DNA from 2 places in the Caldanaerovirga acetigignens genome. Region 1 is predicted to be linked to the other one. Evidence: riboswitches for the same ligand, from Rfam matches in the RefSeq annotation. Region 1 holds a riboswitch; the other holds the start of a gene.
The links. Region 1 has a riboswitch for cyclic di-GMP ahead of BUB66_RS03745 (type II secretion system F family protein). Riboswitches for the same ligand answer to the same signal wherever they lie in the genome.

Region 1 (5,692 bases):
CATCGGCGGAAAAAGGCCGCTTATTTCAAGGGTATCCGCAACGCTCCTGCCTTCCCTGATGTTTTCCCTAGCCTGAAGGATAACGTCTCCCACTACCTGGTTTCCAACGGTTCTCGCCGCCACTTCAAGGGCCTCCATTATTGGGACGCCACTTTTAAGAAGCGTCCCTAAAATCCTGCTGAAGCGCGATATCACTGCTTTTTCGTAAAGAATCCCTACTATGGGGGCCTTCAAGAGCCACTTGTCAACCTTTCGTCTTGCGCGCTCCGATTTCATTAAGCGGATTGCGAAAAAAGTAAGTGCCAAAAGCAGGACAAATATTGCATACCATCCCCTTCGAAGTGCAATGCCGGTATGTAAAACCACCTTAGTAGGTAAAGGCAGTTGCACTCCCAGAGAATTCATCACGTTTTGAAAGGCCGGAATAACAAAGATAAGGAGCACCATCAATACTGCTACTGTCAAAGAAATTATTATGGCCGGATACACCAAAGTCGACTTTATTTTCTCTTCCAATTCGTGGTCTCTCGCAAGATGGTCCGAAAGTTCTTCCAAGGTTTTGTCTAGGGTTCCGCTGATTTCTGCCGCCTCAATTGAGCGGACAACAATCTGAGGGAATATACCTTGTTGCCGTTCCAAGGCTTCATAGAATGCGAAGCCTTCTCTTAAATTTTCCAGTATTTTCTCTATGCTTTCTCTCATTTTCTTCTTTTCAGTTTGTGTTGAAAGCATTTCTAATGCAGGCACTATGGGGATTCCCGCACTGATCATAGTGGCTAATTCTCTGAAGAAAACGGACAGGTCTTTTTTGTTGACTCTGTAAAACGCAGATTCAATCCAGTTAGCTATTTCTAGCACCCTTGTTTTTTTCAGTTCGACCACAAAAAGGCCTCTATCGTCAAGTTCCCTCAATGCCTCCTCTTCGCTTTTCGCTTCAATTTTACCTGTAATCAATTCTCCTCGTTCTCCTCTGGCTTTATACCCGAAAATTGCCATATATGTCTCACCTGCGATTTATAAAAAATATGCCGGGAAAAAATTCCCGGCAGCCCGGCTGCCATAGGCATAAGCCCTTAGGCCCGCAGCTTTGCGCCCCCGGCTTTCGCCGGGTTTGCCCTTTTTCAGGACAAATTATCATTTTCCTTTCCTATCAAAAAGGCTTTTGGATCAACTATCCCTCTTTGGCAAAGTTGGAGGATAGACATTTCCATCGTCTGCATTCCAAAGCGGCTTCCGGTCTGCATAAGGGAAATTATCTGGTAAGTCTTGCCTTCCCGTATGAGATTTCTGACCGCCGGAGTCGCTATCAAAATCTCGACGGCCGCCACCCGCCCTCCGCCGTCAGCTCGAGGTAGCAACCTTTGAGTAACAACCCCTATCAATACATCTGCCAATTGAGACCTTACCTGGTTTTGCTGGTGGGGTGGGAAAATGTCTATTATCCTGTCTATGCTCTGAACGGCACTGCCGGTATGCAGGGTCGCCAACACCAGATGACCCGTTTCCGCCGCTGTAATGGCAGTAGCGATAGTCTCCAGGTCACGCATCTCACCAACAAGAATTACATCAGGGTCCTGGCGCAGTGCAGCCCTCAAGGCACTGGCAAAGGAAGAGGTATCACTCCCTATTTCCCGCTGATTTACGATGCTCTTTTTATGCCTGTGCAGGTATTCTATCGGGTCTTCCAAGGTAACTATATGGCAGCTTCGCGTTTCGTTTATCCTGTCTATCATCGCCGCCAAGGTCGTGGTTTTGCCGCTTCCGGTGGGGCCGGTAACCAAAACAAGGCCGTGATTTTTATCGGCAAGCTCGCCTACGATTGGTGGAAGCCCCAGTTCTTCAATACTTCTGATTAAATCTCCTACAAGGCGTATGGCAAGGCTCACGCTTCCCCGCTGGAAAAAGGTGTTCACCCTGAATCGTCCCAATCCTGTTACAGAATATGCAATGTCAATTTCCTTTTTTTGGATAAATTCTTCCCATCTCCCAACCAAAATTTCTCTGGCCAACCTCTCCGTATCAGAAGCAGCAAGCACCGGCCATTCCGTATGAGGTTCCAGCACTCCATTACAACGGAAAACCGGATGCAATCCCACCGTTAAATGGATATCCGAAGCTTTTATTTCAACCGCTTTTTTTAATATATCTATTAATTGAACTTTCAAGTATGACCACCATACCCCACTAAAATCCGCTTATCGTCACCCTTAAAACTTCCTGTACCGTTGTCAGACCTTGGGCAGCCTTTGAGACCCCATCATCTCGCAAAGTAACCATCCCCCCGGCGATAGCAGCTTCCCTTATCTTCGATACATGCACCTTTTGAGATACCATCTGCCTTATGTCATCGGTCATCACCAGGATTTCGTGGATTGCCGTCCTTCCCTGGTATCCCGTATAGTTGCATTGCCTGCAGCCTTTGCCCCGATAAAATACCTTCCTTTTGTCATCCATAAACTCATATTCTATGTCTCCCGGCTTCGGCTCATAAGATTCGCGACACTGAGGACATACAAGCCTTACAAGGCGCTGGGCTACCACTCCAAGAAGCGAGGAGTTGACCAAAAAAGGCTCGATCCCCATGTCCAAAAGTCTGGTCACAGCCCCTGCAGCATCATTTGTGTGCAAAGTGCTGAAAACAAGATGTCCTGTTGTGGCAGCCCTTACCGCTATATCGGCGGTTTCTCTGTCTCTAATCTCACCTACCATAATTATATCCGGGTCCTGTCTAAGTATCGCCCTTAACCCCCGGGCAAAGTCAAGGCCGGCTTTGGGGTTCACCCTCACCTGGTTGATTCCAGGAAGCAGATATTCCACCGGATCTTCGATGGTTATTATATTTTTTTCAGGGGTATTCAAGGTATTCAAAGTAGCGTAGAGGGTAGTAGTTTTCCCGCTGCCCGTAGGTCCTGTAATAAGTATCATCCCGTAAGAACTTCTTATCAAACTTTCGTATTGTTCAAGAGTTCTCGGAAGAAAACCTAAACTATCGAGGCTCAAAAACATGTTAGCTTTGTCCAAAATGCGCAGGACTATTTTTTCTCCGTAAACTGTAGGCATTGTGGAAACCCTAAAATCTATGCTTCGCCTTTCCAGCGTTATTTGAAAACGGCCATCCTGCGGTAGACGCTTTTCCGCTATGTCCATCCCCGCCATGATCTTAATTCGGGAAACGAGGCTGTTTAAAACTCCTAAAGGAAGCCTCATAACCTCCCGCAAAAGCCCATCTATTCGGTAGCGCACCGCTACGTAGCTTTCTTGGGGCTCTATGTGGACGTCGCTGGCTTTGGCCCTTATTGCCTTTGATAAAAGCTGGTTGACCAATTGAACTGCCGGTGCCCTATCGATCCCACCAGCAGCAGGTTCATCTAAGTCATAAGTATCCCAGGAAGCAGCAGTATCCACCTTTATTTCTTCCAAAGCCGAAATTGCCGCTTCGTCTATTCGTGGTTCGAAAAACCTCCCTATAGCAGTTTCGATTTCCTTTTCTGAAGCAATAGCTGGTACTATTTCCATTCCCGTAGCTAATCGCAGGTCATCTATTGCATTGAGGTTCAAAGGATCTGCCATGGCCACCAATAGCCGGTTCCCGTCTTTTTTTATAGGGATCGCCATATATCTGCGCGCTAAAGCTTCAGGTACAATATGTACCACGTTGGAGTCTAGTTGATAATCCTCAAGTACTACTTTGGGTATGCCTAATTGAAACTCCAGAACTTCCAGAATATCCTTCTCTCTCACAAATCCCAGGCGGGTTAGAATTTTTCCCAACCGCTCTCCAGTCCGTCTCTGCTCATTTAACGCCTTTTCAAGCTGTTCTGCCGTTATCATACCCGATTCTACGAGCAAATCTCCCAGCCGGCGCTTTATGTCCACCTGGACCCCTTCTTTCGTCATATATGTGATTTTACCAAAAAATCACAAAATTAGTCAATATAGATTATATCATTTAACTTTGCGATGTTTCCATACAATTTTTGCAAAAAATCCTTGACTCTATATATCCATATATTATAATATTTGAATTAGAGAAAGTTTTTTCATGCTCAGGTGGTGAATCAATTGCAATCGATGACATACTCAACCCATCCCAAAATCTTCGAAGAAAAAGCGGAACTTTTGAAGGTGCTGGGACATCCCGTGCGACTATGTATAGTAAAAAACCTTATCGAGCAAAAATCAGCCAACGTTACCCAAATTCAAAACTGCCTCAAGACTCCGCAGTCGACAATTTCACAGCACCTTGCAAAGCTGAGGACTGCCGGAATCATAGAAGGCCGGAGGGAAGGCACAGAAGTCCACTACTCGGTAGTCGATGAAAAAGTAAAGCGATTAATTGAAGCGTTGTTTTCTTAATGCTAATGTCAAATATTTTTTGCCCACATATATTAATTAATTTGTATATATGGATATTGGGAGGGAAAAGTCATGAGTAAAAAAGTTTTGATAGTGGGAGGAGTTGCCGGCGGAGCTAGCGCTGCGGCAAGACTCCGCAGACTGGATGAGAGCGCTCAAATAATAATATTTGAGCGCGGCGAGTATGTATCCTTTGCCAACTGCGGCCTACCCTATTACGTTGGGGAAGTAATAGCCGAACGGAAAAAACTCCTGGTGCAGACCCCTGAAAACTTCAAAGCCCGCTTCAACATCGATGTTAGGGTAAACAGCGAGGTCACAAGGATTTTCCCCTATAAAAAGCAGGTGGAAGTAAGGGAAAAAGACGGACGCACATACATCGAAACTTACGATTACCTTATTCTGTCCCCCGGCGCTTCGCCGGTTCGTCCCCCAATTCCTGGCATTGAGGCCGAAAATATCTTCACCGTGCGCACCATTCCCGATGTGGATAATATTAAGGATTTCATAGAAAAGACAAAGCCCAAGCGGGCCGTCGTCGTCGGAGGCGGTTTTATAGGTCTCGAGATGGCGGAAAACCTCCACGCCAGGGACATAAAGACTACCATAGTGGAGATGTTGGACCAGGTGCTGGCCCCCCTCGATTTTGAAATGGCCGCCATAGTCCACAGCCACATCAGGGCAGCCGGGGTGGACCTTGTGCTCAAGGACGGCGTCAAGGCTTTCATCAACGAGAACAACCTCACCAAAGAAGTTGAACTACAAAGTGGAAGGCGTATTCCAGCAGACCTGGTAATCCTTGCCATAGGCGTAAAACCGGAAGTTAAACTAGCAAAGGAAGCCGGCCTAGAAATAGGCGAGCGCGGCGGAATAAGGGTAAACGAAAAACTCCAGACATCCGATCCATATATCTTTGCCATAGGTGATGCCATTGAAGTAAAAGATTTAGTAACAGGGCAGTATACGCTGATCCCCTTGGCAGGACCCGCGAATAAACAGGGCCGTATAGTCGCAGATATTATAGCCGGTAGGAACTCCAAATATGAAGGCACTCAGGGTACAGCAATAGTTAAGATATTCGACTGCGTAGCTGCCTCCACCGGTGCCAACGAAAAAATCTTGAAAAAACTGGGAATACCTTATGAGGTTTCTTACACCCACCCAGCATCCCATGCTGCATACTACCCGGGACCTGTCCCTATGTCTATAAAGCTCTTATTCAATCCTAAAACCGGCAAGATTTTGGGTGCTCAAATTGTAGGAAAGGACGGAGTAGATAAGCGAATTGACGTTATAGCTTCTGCAATAAGAAGGGGCGATACGGTATTCGACCTGC
Region 2 (5,692 bases), on a different contig from region 1:
GATTTCCGAAATGTACAGCAGAAATTTCAGGCTTTCGGATGAAGTGATGCAAAAAGTAGAATTTGTGAAGGAAAAATTAATAAAACTCGCTGGAGAAAGCTTTGTAGTTAATGGAGAGGAAAAGGTTTGGCCTGAGAATTTTGAAAAAATAAGACGGGAAAATCCCGCCGTGCTGGAAATCGTGCTCTTGGACGAAGAAGGAAATGTGAAGTTTTCTACCGGCGAACTTCCGATTAAAAACCTGGCTTTCAGGCCCTGGTTCCAAAAGGCGGTTAAGGGTCAGGTGTACATCTCAAAACCGTATATAGACATCGCCTCAAATCGCATGACGGTGACTGTTTCTGCGCCTATTATAGGAGACGGAGGTCGGATAATGGGAGTGCTCGCGATTGACGTGGATATTAGTTGAGCTTTAGGAGATGAGCTGCCTCATTTCCTCCGGAGAAAGTACTTTCTCTATCACCACGGAGAGCTCTCTTTCTAAATCGCATATTTCCCCTGAAGGCAACACCTTGACTTTAGGCCTGAAGGGGAGGGAGTCGTTTTGGGATACCACGCAGGCGACTTTGCCGTTGCTTAGCTTTACCATTGTGCCCACGGGGTAGGGCTTTATGCAGGACAAAAGAGCGTTTACCGCCTCTTTGTCAAATTTTGAATTGCACGAGGCAAGGAGCATCTCGTAAACTTCGTGAGCCGGGAAGGCCTTCCGGTAGACTCTGTCTGTGGTCATGGCGTTATACACATCGGATACTGCGCAGATGGCAGAGAAGAGGTCTATTTCCCCAGCCTTGAGCTTCCTCGGGTAGCCGCTGCCGTCATACCTTTCGTGGTGGTTTAAGATAATTTTTTTTGAGCGGGGGTGAATGGCATCCCCTTCCCTTTCTTCTACAAGCTTCCAGCCCTTCAGAGGATGGGTCATCACGGCCTCGAATTCCTGCTGCGTCAGTTTACCGGGTTTATTTAAAATCTCCGGCTTGATGAGAGTTTTTCCCAGGTCGTGCAAAATGGCCCCTACCCCTAATGCGAGGAGCTTTTCCCTTTTAAAGCCGAGTTTTATGCCTGCAAGAAGCGAGAGCACGCACACATCAACCGAGTGGGCGAAAGTATACATGTCGAGAGAGCATAGGTCCACCAACTGGTCTATGACCTCCCTGCCCGACAGGATTTCTTCAAGAAGTACCTCTACGGACTCTTTTATGCTGATGATGGACATGTCTTTCCTATTTACGAAGGAATAAAGCTGCTGCATTGCACCTGCCCTTATTGCCGCGGAGAGCTCTTCTTTGACTTCCACTTCCTTTAAAGGCACAGGCCCTTCTACCTCGACTACGAGTACGTTGTTCTTCTTTAAAGCTTCTATGTAGCGCTTTGTTAGGACTATGTTGCGGTTTAAAAGAAGTTCGCCACAGCTTCCGTACACCGGCTTTTCCAGTTTCATCCCTGGTTTTAGATATGTCGTGGGAAGCTTCAATTTTACAAGATCCTCCTTTAATTGAGGATGCCCCCTTATCCCCCTTCAGGGGATGGGGGCATCGAGCTTATATTATATAATAAATCTTTCGCTTTCCTTTTTCAGGTCCTCCGCAAGGGCAACTAACCTGCTCGCACTTGAGCTTATCGTCTGGGCTGCCGAGCTCATCTCCTGGGCCGATGCGGCGATTTCTTCGGAAGATGCCGCGTTTTCCTCGGAAATGGCGGCAGCATTGGCCACTTCCTCGCTTATTTTCCTGCTGTTTTCGCCTACTGCTTTGGCCTTTTCTTCTATTTCCTTCAGAAGTTCCGACACCTTCCGTGCTCCGTCGGCAATTTTCCTAAACTGAGACATAGCCTCGCCGCCGATGGAAGCCTGCTCCACTATCAAGCCTACCACTTCCTCTGTTACTTTGTTGGAATTCTCGATGTTTTCCACGACCTTTTTCACTATTCTGTTTATCTCGCCGGCCTGCTGGCTCGACTGCTCAGCCAATTTCCTTATCTCCTCGGCGACTACCGCAAAGCCCCTTCCGGCTTCGCCCGCTCTTGCCGCTTCTATGGCTGCGTTGAGGGCAAGGAGGTTAGTCTGTTCGGCGATTCCGGTTATTATGTCGGTTATGCCGGAGATTTCCTTGGCGTGTCCGAACAAGCCTGCCATTGCGGACTTTATGTCTTCTGCTTTGGATGATACGAGGTCCATCTTGCTTATGAGCTCCTGCATGGTTTTGTCCCCTTCTTCGGTGTTATGCGCAGTTTCGGTGGTGTTCTGGCGTATTAACCCGATATTTTCCACCAAAGTTTCGATTCCTTTTGTCGAATTTTCAACTGCGGCCGAAATGTTTTCCGCATTTTGAGCCATGTCCTGGGCACCTTGAGAAATCTGGTTTATAGTCTCTGCTACCTGCTCGGCTGCCTGGGCGGTGTCCTGAGCCCCCTGGGATATGTCTCTGGCAGCAACCTCGAGATTTTCTATCGATGTCTTCAACGCCTCTATTACACTTTTCGTGTTTTCAACCATTCTCTTCAGCGACACGGCCAGAGCCCCGAATTCGCCAAAAAAGTTAGTGGGCACATCAACTCTCATGTCGCCCATCGCTATGGTGTCTGCCACCTTGCTGAGCCTTGCAAGAGGCGTGGATATCTGTCGGCTGAAGGCAAGGGATGCCAGGATTATTATCGCTGCCGCTGCCGCCATTACTAAAAGAGTGTTGAAAATGAAACCTTCAAGGCCTTTATATATTTCCGAAGTAGGTGCGGTCACGCACACCGACCAGCCAGTAAAAGCGACAGGAGAAATGGCTGCGAGCTTTTCCACATTGTCAAATTCGTAATGCACTGCGGCCTCTTCTCCCCTTATCATGCGCTGACCCACCTTATTCAATGACTCGGACCCGGAATTGGTGATATTTAGGGTCATGACCTTGCTCTGGTCGGGGTGGGCGATGACGAGGCCGGTTTTGTCCGCTATGAAGGCGTAGCCTGTATCGGCGTATTTTACCGAGTTCACAAGCTGGCTTAAAATATCGACGCTTATATCGGCGCCTACTATGCCGCTTATACCGTTAGAACCCTTTACTGGAGAAGCTATGACTACAATTTTGTTGCCAGTGAATTTGTCCACCAAGACCTCAGAGACTACCGTCCTCCCTGTCGCAAGCAGGTCCTTAAAGTACTTTCGGTCGTTTATATCTCCTGCCGGGGAAGTAACGTCCTCGTTCACGTAAGAGTAGACCTTTCCATCAGGCGTGGCGTACCATAATGTCTGGACGTCCGAAACCATGGGCTGAATAGTCTTAAGCAACTCTACCAAGCTCTTTATATCCCCGCTTTTTACCACAGGGTTTTCTGCAATGGCCTCGACCATCTTTATCTTTTCTCCTATCCACCACTCCAAAGTGTCGGCTGTATGGGAGGCTTTACTCAACAGCTCCCGGTCCACCGTCCGCATTAAGGTATTGCGCGAAACGGTAAAGTTAAATATGCTCAAGGCAACAAGGGGTAAAAGAGATATTGTGAGAAAAAGGGTAACGAGCCTTGCCCTTATCGAACCTTTCCTCGTGCCTTCAAAGCCTGCACTCTTTCTTTTAAATAGCTTCATCCTTGCATCCCCTCTTTCGCTAAATTTTCCAGCTCTTGTTTTTCCTTTAGGCTCAATATTTCATCGGCTTTAAGGAGGACTACAATCCTTTCTCCCATCTTTGCAAGGCCTTTTATGAACCGGCCTTCGATTTCGAGCACGGCAGGGGGTGGCTCTATATCCTTATCCTCAACATCTGCTACTTCGTGAACATAGTCCACTACGAGCCCTGCAGTCTGTCCACCTACATCGGTCACCAGTATCCTTTTCTCTTCCGGATTTTCATTTCCATATATTCCCAGCTTCTTTTTCAAGTCGATGACCGGGATTATTTTTCCGCGCAAGTTTATGACCCCTTCTATGAAGGAAGGTGCCTTAGGTATGCGGGTTATTTCAGCCATCCTTATAATCTCTTTCAGCTCAAAAATGTCCATTCCGTACAGTTCTTTCCCCAGACCAAAAATGACCATCTTTTCCAATCCTAAAACCCCCTTTCGAAAGAATAAAAGAGTTGAATTAAAAAATGCAGCCTGTGGTAAAAAGGCTGCTAGCTTTATCGAGCCGGCAGCCTGGCGACCGTAGCCCTTTTAAAGAGCCGTAGGCCCATGGCTTTGCGCCCCTGCCTTTCGACAGGTTTGCCTTTTTCGGCGATATTTTGTCGAATATTGCGTCAAAATGCTAGTACTATTCTATAATTTGCCACCAAGAGCTGTCAAGAAAATTTTGCCACAGGTATATTTATGAAGCTCTAGCATAAACCGGAAGGAAAAGGTGATTTTTTTGGCGAATATTATCGTAAAGGAGGGATATTGATGGCGATAAAGTGGACGGAAGACCTTTCGACGGGAATTGAAACGATAGACGAACAGCACAAGGAACTTTTCAAGCGGGTGAATGACCTTATGGAAGCCTGCACAAAAGGAAAAGGTAAACAGGAGGTTGAGAAGGTCATCGGTTTTCTCGGGGATTACGTGGTAATGCATTTCGGCGAAGAAGAGAAAATAATGAAGGCGGAAAGCTACCCGGGTTATGATGGGCATAAAAACCAGCATGAAATTTTCATAAAGAAATTCGAAGAATTTAAAGGAAAGCTCGAACAAACCGGCCCGACGGTTGACCTCGTCGTGAAGATGAACGGCTTCCTGGTTGATTGGCTCATAAACCATATAAAAAAGACCGACAGGGCTTTGGGGGATTACTTGAAAAAATAACATCGAAATTGACGGACTTTTGAGGTGAAAAGCATGATAAAAGTGCTCGTGGTAGACGACTCCGCCTTGATGAGGCTTATTATAAAGGACGTGCTCGAAAAAGACCCGTATATAAAGGTGGTCGATACGGCAAAAAACGGGAGCGAAGCATTGGAAAAAGCAGAGAAGCTTCGCCCGGATGTCATAACGATGGACGTAAACATGCCGGGGATGGACGGACTCTCGGCCCTGGAAAAGATTAAGGAGAAAAAGCTTGGGAATGTGTTGATGCTCTCTTCCGAGACGAAAAAAGGGGCTGATGTGACTTTGAAGGCCCTGGAACTTGGCGCCTTCGATTTTGTGGCAAAGCCTCAAGGGGTGAGACCAGGATTAAAGGATTTCGAAGAGGAGCTAATCGCCAAGGTAAAAGCGGGGGCAAGGACGATAGGGTCTTTTAATGAAAGTCCGGTGAAGATGCCCGAAGAATACATTTTGTCCGACGGCGATATGAAGGCTGTGGTCATAGGAATATCAACAGGAGGCCCAAAATCCATTATGAAAGTGCTCCCCTATCTGCCCGCACGCCTTAACGCGGCGGTGTTTCTCGTGCAGCACATGCCTCCGGCCTTTACGGGCCCTTTTGCAAAAAGGCTAGACGAGCAATGTGCGATTAAGGTAATCGAGGCAGAAGACGGCATGGAGATAAAGCCCGGCGTATGTTATGTCGGCAAAGGCGGTTACAACCTCCTGGTGACAGAAGAAGGAAAGAAAAAGAAGATAGTGCTCACCGACAGTCCTAAGCACCGTTTCATGCCGTCGGCGGATGTCACCATGGAGTCAGTCCTTTCGATCTTCGACAAAGACACTATAGGAGTCCTTATGACGGGCATGGGCGACGACGGAGCCGATGCCATGGTAAAGATAAGGAAATCCGGCGGCAGGACCATAGCCG

Region 2: another riboswitch for cyclic di-GMP. It lies ahead of BUB66_RS04815 (chemotaxis protein CheW); the one in region 1 lies ahead of BUB66_RS03745 (type II secretion system F family protein).

Annotation. Positions count from the first base shown of each region.
Region 1 is NZ_FRCR01000003.1:208,755-214,446, forward strand. It holds gene BUB66_RS03745 (type II secretion system F family protein) at 1-996, opposite strand, end outside; cyclic di-GMP riboswitch class I at 1,042-1,126, opposite strand; gene BUB66_RS03750 (type IV pilus twitching motility protein PilT) at 1,122-2,165, opposite strand; gene gspE (type II secretion system ATPase GspE) at 2,185-3,876, opposite strand; gene BUB66_RS03760 (ArsR/SmtB family transcription factor) at 4,072-4,356, shown strand; partial or broken gene BUB66_RS03765 (FAD-dependent oxidoreductase) at 4,429-5,692, shown strand, end outside.
Region 2 is NZ_FRCR01000005.1:4,197-9,888, reverse strand. It holds gene BUB66_RS12830 (methyl-accepting chemotaxis protein) at 1-409, shown strand, start outside; gene BUB66_RS04825 (HD-GYP domain-containing protein) at 413-1,471, opposite strand; gene BUB66_RS04820 (methyl-accepting chemotaxis protein) at 1,544-3,571, opposite strand; gene BUB66_RS04815 (chemotaxis protein CheW) at 3,568-4,020, opposite strand; cyclic di-GMP riboswitch class I at 4,111-4,200, opposite strand; gene BUB66_RS04810 (bacteriohemerythrin) at 4,363-4,761, shown strand; gene BUB66_RS04805 (protein-glutamate methylesterase/protein-glutamine glutaminase) at 4,795-5,692, shown strand, end outside.